4 regions of the Rhizobium sp. RAF56 genome follow, and region 2 is predicted to be linked to each of the others. Evidence: predicted binding sites of a transcription regulator. Region 2 holds the regulator's gene; each other region holds the start of a gene.
The links. The regulator PhoB, encoded in region 2, activates phosphate uptake and scavenging genes when phosphate is short. The targets are predictions, from matches to a motif close to TGTCATNNANCTGTCAT.

Region 1 (3,209 bases), on a different contig from region 2:
GGGACGTCGGCGAAGGCGATGGTGTTGAGTGCCGTGAAATGCATCGAACGGCAGAGGCCGCCGATGAAGAGAACCGGCAGCATGAACCAGAGCGGCGTCTCCGGTGAAAACAGCGCGCAGGCGGCGATAAAGAGGGCGTTGAGCAAACCGTTGACGATCAGCACCGGCTTGAAACCGAAGCGCCTGAGGATAGGCGTGGTCGCGGGTTTCATCGCAAGATTGCCGGCAAAGACCGCAAGCGTCAGAAGCCCGGCGTGAAAGGCGCCGAGCCCAAACCCCGCCTGCAACATTACCGGTAGAAGAAAGGGCACAGCGCCGATTGCCATGCGAAATAGCGACCCTCCGGCAAGCGTGATCGCGAAGGTCGGCTCTTTCAGCGCGGCCAATTCGATCAACGGATGATCAGCGCGTAGAAAATGCACCGTCGCAATCGCGAGCAGTACGACGCCGATTGCGGCGTAACCGGCGGTCAAAGCCCAGTTCGGCGCATCGCCCCCGACCAGCTCCAGCCCATATGTCAGGCTCGCCAGCCCAACGCCGCTGAGGATGAAACCGATCCAGTCGAACGGGCGCTTTTGCGCGACCTTCGTCTGAGGGATCAGCCGTAGCGCAAAGATCAGCGCCAGCGCGCCGAGCGGCAGGTTGAGGAAAAAGATCCAGCGCCAGGTGGCGTGGTCCGTAATGAAGCCGCCGAGCGGTGGACCGAGGACTGGCGCGACCAACGCGGGCCAGGTGATGGTGGCGATCGCCGAAATCAACCGCTCCTTGGGCGTATTGTTGAGCACCACAAGCCGTCCGACGGGCACCATCATTGCGCCGCCGATGCCCTGCAGGACCCGCATGGCGACGAAGACCGCGAGACTGTTGGCAAAGCCGCAAAAGACGGAGGCAAGGGTGAAGATGACGATGGCAGATGAAAAGACCAGGCGCGCGCCTAGGCGATCGCTGATCCAACCGCTGATCGGGATGAAGATACCGAGCGTCAGCAGATAGGCGCTCATACCAATATTGAGATCGACAGGTCGCGCACCGAAGGACACCGCCATCTGCGGCAGGGCCGTCGCGATGACCGTGCCGTCGAGGTTCTCCATGAAGAAGGCGCCGGCAACAAGAAGGGCGATCACAAGCGGCGAACCGGAGGCGGGAGGCGCCTCGCGGCGTGTGAACGTGTCATTCATGGAAGGGCTGCTCCGAATCCGGACAAGGACGTCTATCGCTATTTACGCTCTTGGTTTTGTCTGTCGATGCCGTTTTTGAAGCGATCACATCGAAAAGAGCGGCACGGCGCGTCGCTACCAATCTCATCCATGCGCTCGATAATGGATCGATAGACTTGGCGCGCAACGCGTGTGGACCACGCTCCTTGACGCTTTTCATCAACGCCGGCGTGGATTATGACAGCCATACGACAATCGACGATTGGAATTGATGATGATGGGATGGTTCCGGGCGCTCCTGCCCCGCGAAGACCGGTTTTTCGATCTTTTTGCGCAGCATTCGCGCACGGTGGTCAGCGCTGCGGAATCCCTACAGGCTCTTCTTGCCGGAGGAAGCGATACGGAGAAGCACTGCCGACGGATCGTCGAACTTGAGAACGAGGCCGACAACATTACGCGCGAAGTGCTGCTCGCGGTGCGCAGGAGTTTCATTACCCCTTTCGATCGCGGCGATATCAAGGACCTGATCATGTCGATGGACGATGCCATCGACATGATGCACAAGGCCGTCAAGACGATCCGGCTGTTCGAGCAGACCAGCTTCGAGCCCCGCATGCAGGAAATGGGCGTAACCGTCGTGCAGGCCGCCAAGCTGGTGGCCGAGGCGATCCCGCTTCTCAGCCGCATCGGCACCAATGCAAGTCGTCTCAGCACAATCACCGAGGAAGTGGTTCGCGTCGAAGGACGATCCGACGAGCTGCACGAGCAAGGCCTCAAGGATCTGTTCCGCCGCCACGGCACCGGCAACCCCATGGCCTATATCATCGGCAGCGAGATATACGGCGAACTGGAGAAGGTCGTCGACCGCTTCGAGGACGTCGCCAACGAGATCAGCGGCATCGTGATCGAGAACGTCTGATGGAGTTGACCCTCGCCTTCCCGCTGCTGGTCGCGCTGATCGCGGTCGCGCTGTTTTTCGATTTCCTGAACGGGCTTCACGACGCCGCCAATTCCATCGCGACGATCGTTTCCACGCGGGTGCTGCGGCCGCAATACGCGGTGCTTTGGGCGGCCTTCTTCAATTTCATCGCTTTTCTGTTTTTTGGGCTGCATGTGGCGCAGACGGTCGGCACCGGCATCATAGATCCGCACATCGTCACGCCGCAGGTTATCTTCGCGGCGCTGATGGGCGCGATCGTCTGGAACATCGTGACGTGGGCGTTCGGCATCCCTTCCAGCTCGTCGCATGCGCTGGTCGGCGGTCTCGTCGGCGCGGGCCTTGCGCGGAGCGGCTTTAGCTCCATCGTCTGGTCGGGACTGCTTAAAACCGCCGGCGCCATCGTGATGTCGCCGCTGATCGGTTTCGTGCTGGCGCTGTTTCTCGTCCTGCTGGTCACATGGATCTTCGTTCGCCAGACGCCCTTCGCCGTCGACAACAGCTTCCGCATCATGCAGTTCTTCTCCGCCTCGCTCTATTCGCTCGGGCATGGCGGCAACGACGCACAGAAGACGATGGGCATCATTGCCGTGCTGTTATTCTCGCAAGGACAACTCGGACCGGAGTTCCATGTGCCGCTCTGGGTCGTGCTTTCCTGCCAGTCCGCGATGGCGCTCGGTACGCTGTTCGGCGGCTGGCGCATCGTGCATACGATGGGGTCGAAGATTACGCGGCTCAACCCGATGCAGGGCTTCTGCGCGGAAACCGGCGGAGCGCTGACGCTGTTCGCGGCCACCGCCCTTGGCATTCCCGTTTCGACGACGCACACGATCACCGGTGCCATTATCGGCGTCGGCGCAGCGCGCCGCCTTTCGGCCGTGCGTTGGGGTCTTGCTGGCAACATCGTCATCGCCTGGGTGATCACCATGCCGGCCGCCGCACTCATTTCCGCGCTTACCTATTTCCTTGCCAGCCTGATCGGTTGATCCTTGCGGTCCGGCGGGCCTGGTGCGGCCTTCGAGCGGTTAGGCCCAATCGAGTGGTGCGATTGACAGCTTGCCGTAACGGCAGGATGATCGACGAGCGATAATCAAGCAAATTCGAATGGCGCCGCC
Region 2 (3,209 bases):
TGTCACTCCGATTTTTGCCTCGCGCACGCAGATCGAGATGACGCGCCGCGCGCTGCGGCCTGGTCTGTCTGCCCAGCGCCTTCTCTTACCTTGAGGATAGAAGAATGCCTTCGACCCATATCTTTACAGCTTACGACGAAGATCTGAAGTTCCTGACGCGCCGCATCTCCGAAATGGGTGGCCTGGCCGAGCAGATGGTGGCCGATTCCGTCCGCGCGCTCGTGCAGAGCGATACGGCACTGGCCCAGAAGGTGATCTCCGACGACGTCATCCTCGACCACGCCGAACGCGAGGTCGGCGACAAGGCGATCTTGACCATTGCCCGCCGGCAGCCGATGGCGGCCGACCTTCGCGAAATCATGGGTTCCATCCGCATCGCCGCCGATCTCGAGCGCGTCGGCGACCTCGGCAAGAACACCGCAAAGCGCGTCATCGCGGTGCAGGGCACGGGCGTTCCCCGCCGGCTTGCCCGCGGCTTCGAGCACCTGGCGGAGCTGGCGTTGGTCCAGCTCAAGGAAGTCCTGGACGTCTATACGACGCGTTCGCCCGACAAGGCCGTGTCGATCCGTGAGCGCGACGAGGAAATCGACGCCATGTACACCTCGCTCTTCCGCGAGATGCTGACGTACATGATGGAAGATCCGCGCAACATCACGACCTGCACCCATCTGCTCTTCTGCGCCAAGAACATCGAACGCATCGGCGACCACGCGACCAACATCGCCGAGACGATCTATTACATGGCGACCGGCAGCCAGCCGGAAGGCGAGCGCCCCAAGGACGACACGGCGAATACCGTCGGCGCCGTGACCGAGTAAGCCCGCGAATATCGAAAAGAGCGAAAAGCGAATGATCCCGAAAGTTGCCGTCGTCGAAGACGAAGAAGCTCTGAGCGTCCTCCTGCGCTATAACCTCGAGGCCGAGGGCTTCGAGGTCGATACGATCCTAAGAGGTGACGAGGCGGAAATCCGCCTACAGGAGCGGACCCCGGACCTTCTCATCCTCGACTGGATGCTGCCGGGGGTCTCCGGCATAGAACTCTGCCGCCGGCTGCGTCAGCGGCCGGAGACGGAGCGCTTGCCGATCATCATGCTGACTGCGCGCGGTGAGGAGAGCGAGCGGGTGCGCGGGCTCTCCACCGGCGCCGACGACTATGTGGTGAAGCCCTTCTCGACGCCCGAACTGATGGCCCGCGTCAAGGCCATGCTGCGCCGTGCGCGGCCTGAAGTGCTTTCGACGGTGCTTCGCTGCGGCGACATCGAACTTGACCGCGAGACCCACCGCGTTCATCGCAAGAACCGGGAGGTGCGCCTCGGTCCAACCGAGTTCCGTCTCCTCGAGTTCCTGATGTCTTCGCCCGCCCGCGTTTTCTCCCGCTCGCAGCTGCTCGACGGCGTCTGGGGCCACGACATTTATGTTGATGAGCGCACCGTCGACGTCCACGTCGGGCGTCTGCGCAAGGCGCTCAACTTCTCCAACATGCCGGACGTGATCCGTACCGTGCGCGGTGCGGGCTATTCCATGGAAGCATAAAGCGCCTTCGAACCGCCAAAATGCAAAACGGGCCGCGAGGCCCGTTTTTTGTTCGTCAGAGATCGGAAGCGGCGCTCAGTGCGCGGCGGCCCGGCGGCGCTCGTTCACTGGCTGGTAGGCGAGGCGCTGGTGGTAGCCGCAATAGGGAGAGTTATCCGGGCTGTCGCAGCCGCAGAAATGGAAGTCTTCCTTCAGCGGGTCGCCGACCGGCCATTTGCAGGTGCGCTCCGTCAACTCCGTGAGGCCGAGCCGGCGGGAAATCGGAACGACGACGTTGGAGGCGGGACGGTATTCGATCTCCTCGACGATCTCGATCTCTTCCTTGAGCATGGTCGCGCCCTGCTGGCGGGTGACCGTGCGCGTCGTGACGCGAGAGGCGTAGTTCGGCGCGCGAGGCGCAGAAGTCGTACGCTTCTGCGCCGCCCGCGCCGGCGTGGCGGTCCCGCCCGCCTTCGCCCGCCCAGGCAGGCTCAGACGGTGCACCTTGCCGATGACCGCATTACGGCTGACGCCGCCGAGCTGCGCCGCGATCTGGCTGGCGCTCAACCCTTCGGACCATAGCTTCTTGAGCTTCTCGACGCGTTCGTCTGTCCAGTTCATGCCCCTGTCTCCGCCTGTCGCGTTTCTCGGCAGAATCCCTCGCCACTGCCTCGATTGCCATCGAAGCCCAAAACGCTGTAAAATTGTGGTGACTAGTTCCGCCGCATGCAGTCTAGTAATTAACGCTTAACCTAGTGTCAGGCTGACTCGGTGGCAAGAGTCGGAGGAATCTCAACGATTCGATTTTCGGGTTTTCCCCAACTTGCTGGTTTATGTGGCATTTTTGCAATGAAACCCGTTGAGGTTTTGCACCCGTCGCAGACGGTTTGACGCACTTGCGAACACCGCAGTTTTGTTGACATCGCGGTGCAAAAAGGAAATAGTGCGACCCGGCCGCCGAAAGGCGGCATTTTGATTTTTTGGCGCCGAGACACGGCATTTTTTTGAACCTTTGGCGGTGCCCATTCGACGAGAACGGCACCTCCGTCCGAGCTGACCGGGAGACCCGCGCCATGGCTGAAGCCACGCCGCTTTATGATACCTATCTTCGCGCGCCCTTGCGGTTCGAGCGAGGCGAGGGGGTCTGGCTGATCGCGGAAAACGGCGAGCGATATCTCGATTTCGGCGCGGGCGTGGCGGTGAGTTCGCTCGGTCACGGCCACCCGCACCTGGTGGATGCTCTAAAGGCGCAAGCGGACAAGGTTTGGCACCTGTCGAACCTCTACGAAGTTCCGGGCCAGGAGACGCTTGGACAGCGCCTGACCGAGGCGACCTTCGCCGACAAGGTGTTCTTCACCAACTCGGGCGCCGAGGCGCTGGAATGCGCGATCAAGACAGCGCGCCGCTACCAGTTCTCCAAGGGTCATCCTGAGCGCTTCCACATCATCACCTTCGAAGGCGCCTTCCATGGCCGTACGATCGCGACGATCGCTGCCGGCGGCCAGGAAAAATACCTCGAAGGCTTCGGCCCGAAGGCCCCGGGCTTCGATCAGGTTCCGTTCGGCGATATCGAGGCGGTCAAGGCCGCCATCACGGAGGCGACGGCGGCGATCCTGATCGAGCCGGTCCAGGGCGAAGGTGGCATTCGCCCGGCGACCACGGAGTTCATGCGGGCGCTGCGCGCGCTCTGCGATGAG
Region 3 (3,209 bases), on a different contig from region 2:
ATCAGGACCGGCCAGAAATCCCTGGTCCAGAACAACGCCAAGGCCGTCAGAAACGATAGGGCGCCCGAAACGAAGAGCACATTCGCCCGCTCTTCCATGCGATCGGCGATCATTGCGACGATCGGCGCCACGAGAACGCGCACCACCATCGGCACCGCCAGAATGGTGCCGATCTCATGATCGTTGAAGTTCAGCGACGCCAGCCACACCGGAAAGAACGGCAAGGCAATGCCGTTGACCAGCAGCGGCGCGCAATAGGACAAAGCGGTGCGCAGCCGAAAATGTGGCGGCGCGCCTATGCCCACCTGAGAATCTGTCACGGGAATCATAACCGGCCTGAAGGGAAACTGGTCTGTGCCTAACACGTCATGAAAACCACGACTATGGCCAGAAATAGCCCTTCGTCAGCACATGCGAAAAAATGCAGCCGATGTATTCGCGCAGCAACGCAGGTGCAGCTGCGCCCTACCCTTCAGCCACGCGGTCAGACCGTCAGGCGGCAGCTTGAGCGCCGAATGTCGGCGTGTGGTCGGGGAGCGCGGCCGTGACGGGTTCGGCACCCTTGATTTCCCGCCAGGTGATCAATTCGAACGATCCATCGTCATGTTCGGCAATCGCGGTGCAACTCTCCACCCAGTCGCCGGTATTGATATAGCGGATCCCGTCATGATCCTCGATCACGGCGTGATGAATGTGGCCGCAGATGACGCCGTCGGCCTTGTGTCGTCGGGCTTCGTCGGCCACCACCCGCTGGAACTCGCCGATGAAGTTGACGGCGTGCTTCACTTGCAGCTTCGCCCAGGCGGAAAACGACCAGTAGGGCATGCCGAGACGGCGGCGCACGGCGGCCAGTGCGATATTGATGAGGATCGCCGTGTCGTAGGCCCAATCGCCGAGATAGGCGAGCAGCCGGGCGTTGCGAACGACCACGTCGAATTCATCGCCGTGCAGCACCAGATATTTCTTGCCGTCGGCCGTCTCATGGGTAGCACGCTCGGCGACCTCTATGCCGCCGAAATGCACGCCCGGAAAATCCCGCATGAATTCGTCGTGATTGCCCGGAATATAGACGACCCGCGTGCCCTTGCGCGCCTTGCGCAAGATCTTCTGCACCACGTCGTTGCATTCCTGCGGCCAGTACCAGCTGCGTTTCAACCGCCAACCGTCGACGATGTCGCCGACCAGATAGATCGTGTCCGCGTCGTTGTGCCTAAGGAAATCGATCAGGAAATCCGCCTTGGCCGCCTTCGAACCAAGGTGCACGTCGGAAATGAACAGCGTGCGATAGCGTCTGGTATCCATGATCTTCATCGCGAACCCATGGCCCGCGCCCCGTCTTCAATGGCAATCCAAAACCAGACTCGTGTTTCAGGAAGATGACAGGCGCATTCCGGCACGCCGCCGCAATCAAAAACCGTGGCGAAATGTGCGCCGCAAAATCGCGAACCTGCTTTGAAAAGGTACTGTCGGCCCCAGCGGATTGCTGTATGCAGGGGTGATCGTATTGCAGCGAAATGGAGACGCATGATGGACGCGCACGACTCATCGAAGACGCCGAAAAACGGACCTGGCGGCGATCTCGACGAGCAGGCGCTCTTCTTCCATCGCTATCCGCGCCCCGGCAAGCTCGAAATCCAGGCAACCAAGCCGCTCGGCAACCAGCGCGATCTGGCGCTTGCCTATTCACCCGGCGTGGCCGCCCCTTGCCTTGCCATCCGCGACAACCCGGAGATGGCCGCCGAATATACGCTACGTGCAAATCTGGTCGCAGTCATCTCGAACGGTACAGCCGTTCTCGGCCTTGGCAATATCGGCCCGCTCGCCTCCAAGCCGGTTATGGAGGGCAAGGCGGTCCTGTTCAAGAAGTTCGCCGGCATCGACGTCTTCGATATCGAAGTGGCGGCCCCAACGGTCGAGGAGATGGTCAGCTGCATTTCCGCGCTTGAACCGACCTTCGGCGGCATCAACCTCGAGGACATCAAGGCTCCGGAATGCTTCGAGGTCGAGCGGCGTCTGCGCGAGATGATGAAGATCCCGGTCTTCCATGACGACCAGCACGGCACCGCGATCATCGTCGCCGCCGCCATCCTCAACGGCCTCGAACTTGCGGGCAAGAAGATCGAGGACGTGAAGATCGTCGCGTCGGGTGCGGGCGCGGCAGCGCTTGCCTGCCTGAACCTCCTCGTCACGCTCGGCGCCCGGCGCGAAAACATCTGGGTCCACGACATCGAAGGCCTCGTCTATGAGGGCCGCGTCGAGCTGATGGATCAGTGGAAGGCGGTCTACGCGCAACCGAGCGACAAACGCGCGCTCGCAGAATCAATCGGTGGCGCGGACGTGTTTCTCGGGCTGTCGGCGGCCGGTGTCCTGAAGCCCGAGCTTCTGGCGCAGATGGCCGACAGGCCGCTGATCATGGCGCTCGCCAACCCGACGCCGGAAATCATGCCGGAACTGGCGCGCGCCGCCCGTCCTGACGCGATGATCTGCACCGGCCGCTCGGATTTCCCGAACCAGGTCAACAACGTCCTCTGCTTCCCCTATATCTTCCGCGGCGCACTCGACTGCGGGGCCGAGACCATCAACGAAGAGATGAAGATGGCCGCCGTCAGGGCGATCGCGGCGCTCGCCCGCGAGGAGCCGTCGGACGTTGCGGCGCGCGCCTATTCCGGCGAGACGCCGATTTTCGGGCCGGACTATCTGATCCCCTCGCCTTTCGACCCGCGCCTCATTCTGCGCATCGCACCGGCGGTGGCGAAAGCTGCGGCCGACAGCGGCGTCGCGCGTCGCCCCATTGCCGATTTCGATGCCTACCTCGACCAGTTGAACCGTTTCGTGTTCCGCTCCGGCTTCGTGATGAAGCCGATCTTCGCTGCCGCCAAAACCGCCGAGCGCAAGCGCGTCGTCTTCGCGGAAGGCGAGGACGAGCGCGTGCTGCGCGCCGCCCAGGTTCTCATCGAGGAAAATACCGCTACCCCTATCCTCATTGGCCGCCCGCAAGTCATCGAAACGCGCCTCAAGCGCTACGGCCTGAAAATCCGTCCGCAGACGGATTTCGCGGTGATCAATCCGGAAGACGATCCCCGGTTCCGCGAATATGTCGATCTTTACTTCTCGCTGGTCGGCCGCGGCGGCGTCATTCCCGAAGCCGCCCGCACGATCGTGCGCACGAACACGACCGTCATCGGCGCACTCGCCTTGAAGCGCGGCGA
Region 4 (3,209 bases), on a different contig from region 2:
ACGCCTGCAGCCGGCTTACCGAGCCCACGACGAAGGTGACGGCCATGGTTTCCCCAAGCGCGCGGCCGAGGCCCAGCATGATACCGCCGACGAGACCGCGACGTGTGTAGGGGATCAGGATGTTACGAGCCACTTCCCACGTGGTCATGCCCAAGCCGTAGGCGGATTCACGCAGCATCGGCGGCACGGTGCCGAACACGTCGCGGGAGATCGCGGTGATGAACGGCAGGATCATCACCGCCAGCACGAGGCTGGCCGTCAACAGGCCGACACCCGGCGCCGGCGGCTGGAACAGCGGGCCGATCACAGGCGCCTGGCCGACCGTCATGATAAGGAAGGGCAGGATATAGGTCTGCATCAGCGGCACGAGAATGAACAGACCGACGATGCCGTAAATGATGGAGGGAACACCGGCCAGAAGCTCGATCGCCGTGCTGATCGGGCGCCGCAGGCTGCCGGGGCAGAGTTCCGTGAGAAAGATGGCGATACCGATGCCGAGCGGAACGGCAATCAGCATGGCGATGACCGAGCTCACCAGGGTACCAACCACGGCGGGCACGGCACCATAAATGTCGGCCGGAACGCTCCACTTCGTTCCCCAGAGGAACGACAAGCCGAAGGCCTGAAACGTCGGCAAGGCATCGATGACAAGAACCGCCAGAATCGCCAGCAGCAGAAGCACGACGAGAACAGCCGAGCCAAGCGTCATAAAATAGAAAATCCGATCCTGTATCCGGAATTTCCTGGTGCTGGCGGTGGTATCCAGTGCCTTAATGTCAGCCGTATAAGTCGCGTCGGCCATCGATTTCCCCTTGTCCCGTCGAAAGGCGGACAGGCGCGTAGCCTGTCCGCCGCAACTTCTCGCTCAGCACAAATTACATCGTGCCGAAGTGCGTCTTCCAGGACTCTTCGACAACCTTGGCAACACTCTCCGGGACCGGAAGGTAGGACAGGTCGGTCGCGGCTTTCTGGCCCTTCGCGTAGGACCACTTGAAGAACTTCAGGGCTTCTTCGTTGGCAGCAGCGTCAGCCGGCTTCTTGTAGAGCATGACCCAGGTCGAAGCTGCAATCGGCCAGCTCGTGTCGCCCGGCTGATTGGTGATGATCAGGTTGAAGTTCTTGGCGTTGGCCCAGTCAGCGTTGGAAGCAGCCGACTTGAAGGTGTCGAGGTTCGGCTCGACAACCTTGCCGGCAGCGTTCTTCATCTTCGCGAAGCCGATCTTGTTGGCAACGACGTAGGAATATTCGACGTAAGAGATCGAACCAGCCGTCTGGTTGACGGTGGTGGAAACGCCTTCGGAACCCTTGGCGCCGAAGCCGACCGGCCATTCAACCGCCGTGTTCGAACCAACCTTTTCCTTCCACTCCGGCGAAACCTTCGACAGATAGTCGGTGAAGTTGAAGGTCGTGCCCGAGCTGTCGGCGCGATAGACGACCGAGATCGGCGTGGAAGGCAGCTTCAGGTCGGGGTTGAGTGCCTTGAGGGCGGGATCATCCCACTTGGCGATCGTGCCGAGGAAGATGTCGGACAGCGTCTTGCCATCGACGACGAGTTCGCCCGGCTTCACGCCTTCGATGTTATAGGTAACGACGATGCCGCCGGAGATCATCGGGAACTGGGCAATGCCGTTTTTCTCGAGGTCGGCGTCGCTCATCGGCTTGTCCGAAGCGCCGAATATGATGGTCTTGTCGAGGAGCTGCTTGATACCAGCGCCCGAACCGACCGACTGGTAGTTGACGACGTTGTTCGTCTCAGCCTTGTAGCCTTCGGCCCACTTGGACAGAACCGGCGCGATGAAGCTCGAGCCGGCGCCCGTGATATCCGCAGCCACTGCCGACGCGGCCATGGACGCGACGAGACCTGCGGTCAGGCAAAGCGAACGGAGTTTGTGATTAAACATGATGGACTCACTTCCCAGAGTGATGAATGGATGGCGAGCCGGATCGGGCGCTGAGCGCCGCGATCTCACGCGAAGCCCATACCCGCTTTTCCCAGCGACAGTGACGCTCTATCGCCGCTATGTTTCAGTTTGATGACAGTTTGATGAAAGGCGGGTGACAGCCGCCCAGACGCTCGCGTCGCGCGCGGCGGGATTTCGTCCGGCAACGCCTATGTTAGAGCCGGATAACATAATCCTTGCGAGTCGTTTCAATCACTTCCCAGGTTCCCTTGAAGCCGGGTCTGAGGATCATGCGGTCGCCTGCCTTGAGGTGAAAGACCTCGCCTCCATCCTCGCTGACGACCGAATATCCCGACAATATATGAAAATATTCCCACTCGTCATAGGCAATGCGCCACTTGCCGGGCGTCGCCTCCCATATGCCGGCATAAAGCCCGTTTCCGTCCTCGTCGAGGTTCCAGCTCCGGAACTGCGGCGCTCCCGCCAGCAGCCGGTCGGCAGCCGGCGCTCCCGCTTCCGCCTCTGTCCCCTCGACGCTCAATCGCACGTAAGTCGCCATGAACACCCTTCCCCTGATCGTTCTATGAGCGTCGACCAGGACACTTGCGAATCAGGCAAGTGCCCTACCCCGTCGCACCTTCCTTAAATTGCTCTACAAGGTCGCAAATGCCTGGTCGAGGTCGGCGATGATGTCCTTGACGTCTTCGATCCCGACCGAAAGCCGCACGACATCAGGACCGGCGCCGGCGGCGACCTTCTGCTCGTCGCTCAGTTGCTTGTGCGTCGTCGATGCGGGGTGGATGACCAGCGAGCGCGTGTCGCCGATGTTGGCGAGATGCGAGAAGAGCTGCAATCCCTCGACGAGACGCTTGCCCGCTTCGTAGCCGCCCTTCATGCCGAAGGTGAAGACCGAGCCCGCTCCCTTCGGCGAATAACGCTGCTGCAAGGCGTGGTTCGGATCGTCCTCGAGGCCGGRGTAGTTTACCCATGCCACCTTTTCGTTCTTCTTCAGCCAGCTTGCGACCGCAAGCGCATTGTCGCAATGGCGTTGCATCCGCAACGGCAGCGTCTCGATGCCGGTCAGGAGCATGAAGGCGTTGAAGGGGGAAATCGCCGGCCCGAGATCGCGAAGGCCGAGCACGCGGCAGGCGATGGCGAAGGCGAAGTTTCCAAAAGCCTGGTGCAGCACTATGCCGTTATATTCCGGCCGCGGCATCGACAGCGCCGGATAGTTGCCGGACGCCGACCAATCGAAGGTACCGCCGTCGACGATCAGACCTCCCATGGAATTGCCGTGGCCGCCCATGA

Region 1: AB4048_RS14985 (DUF47 family protein) is a predicted target of PhoB. The motif match lies at 1,395-1,411, and genes of this name have one in related genera.
Region 3: AB4048_RS00195 (UDP-2,3-diacylglucosamine diphosphatase) is a predicted target of PhoB. The motif match lies at 1,366-1,382, and genes of this name have one in related genera.
Region 4: pstS (phosphate ABC transporter substrate-binding protein PstS) is a predicted target of PhoB. The motif match lies at 2,034-2,050, and genes of this name have one in related genera.

Annotation. Positions count from the first base shown of each region.
Region 1 covers NZ_JBFRDU010000015.1:142,411-145,619, reverse strand. Annotated here, with positions in the region: gene AB4048_RS14990 (DHA2 family efflux MFS transporter permease subunit) at 1-1,178, opposite strand, end outside; gene AB4048_RS14985 (DUF47 family protein) at 1,432-2,076, shown strand; gene AB4048_RS14980 (anion permease) at 2,076-3,080, shown strand.
Region 2 covers NZ_JBFRDU010000018.1:2,810-6,018, forward strand. Annotated here, with positions in the region: gene phoU (phosphate signaling complex protein PhoU) at 105-818, shown strand; gene phoB (phosphate regulon transcriptional regulator PhoB) at 850-1,533, shown strand; gene AB4048_RS16435 (GcrA family cell cycle regulator) at 1,609-2,133, opposite strand; gene AB4048_RS16440 (aspartate aminotransferase family protein) at 2,586-3,209, shown strand, end outside.
Region 3 covers NZ_JBFRDU010000001.1:40,796-44,004, reverse strand. Annotated here, with positions in the region: gene AB4048_RS00200 (MFS transporter) at 1-329, opposite strand, end outside; gene AB4048_RS00195 (UDP-2,3-diacylglucosamine diphosphatase) at 493-1,302, opposite strand; gene AB4048_RS00190 (NADP-dependent malic enzyme) at 1,528-3,209, shown strand, end outside.
Region 4 covers NZ_JBFRDU010000035.1:42,064-45,272, reverse strand. Annotated here, with positions in the region: gene pstC (phosphate ABC transporter permease subunit PstC) at 1-802, opposite strand, end outside; gene pstS (phosphate ABC transporter substrate-binding protein PstS) at 876-1,901, opposite strand; gene AB4048_RS23260 (cupin domain-containing protein) at 2,116-2,460, opposite strand; gene AB4048_RS23255 (O-acetylhomoserine aminocarboxypropyltransferase) at 2,554-3,209, opposite strand, start outside.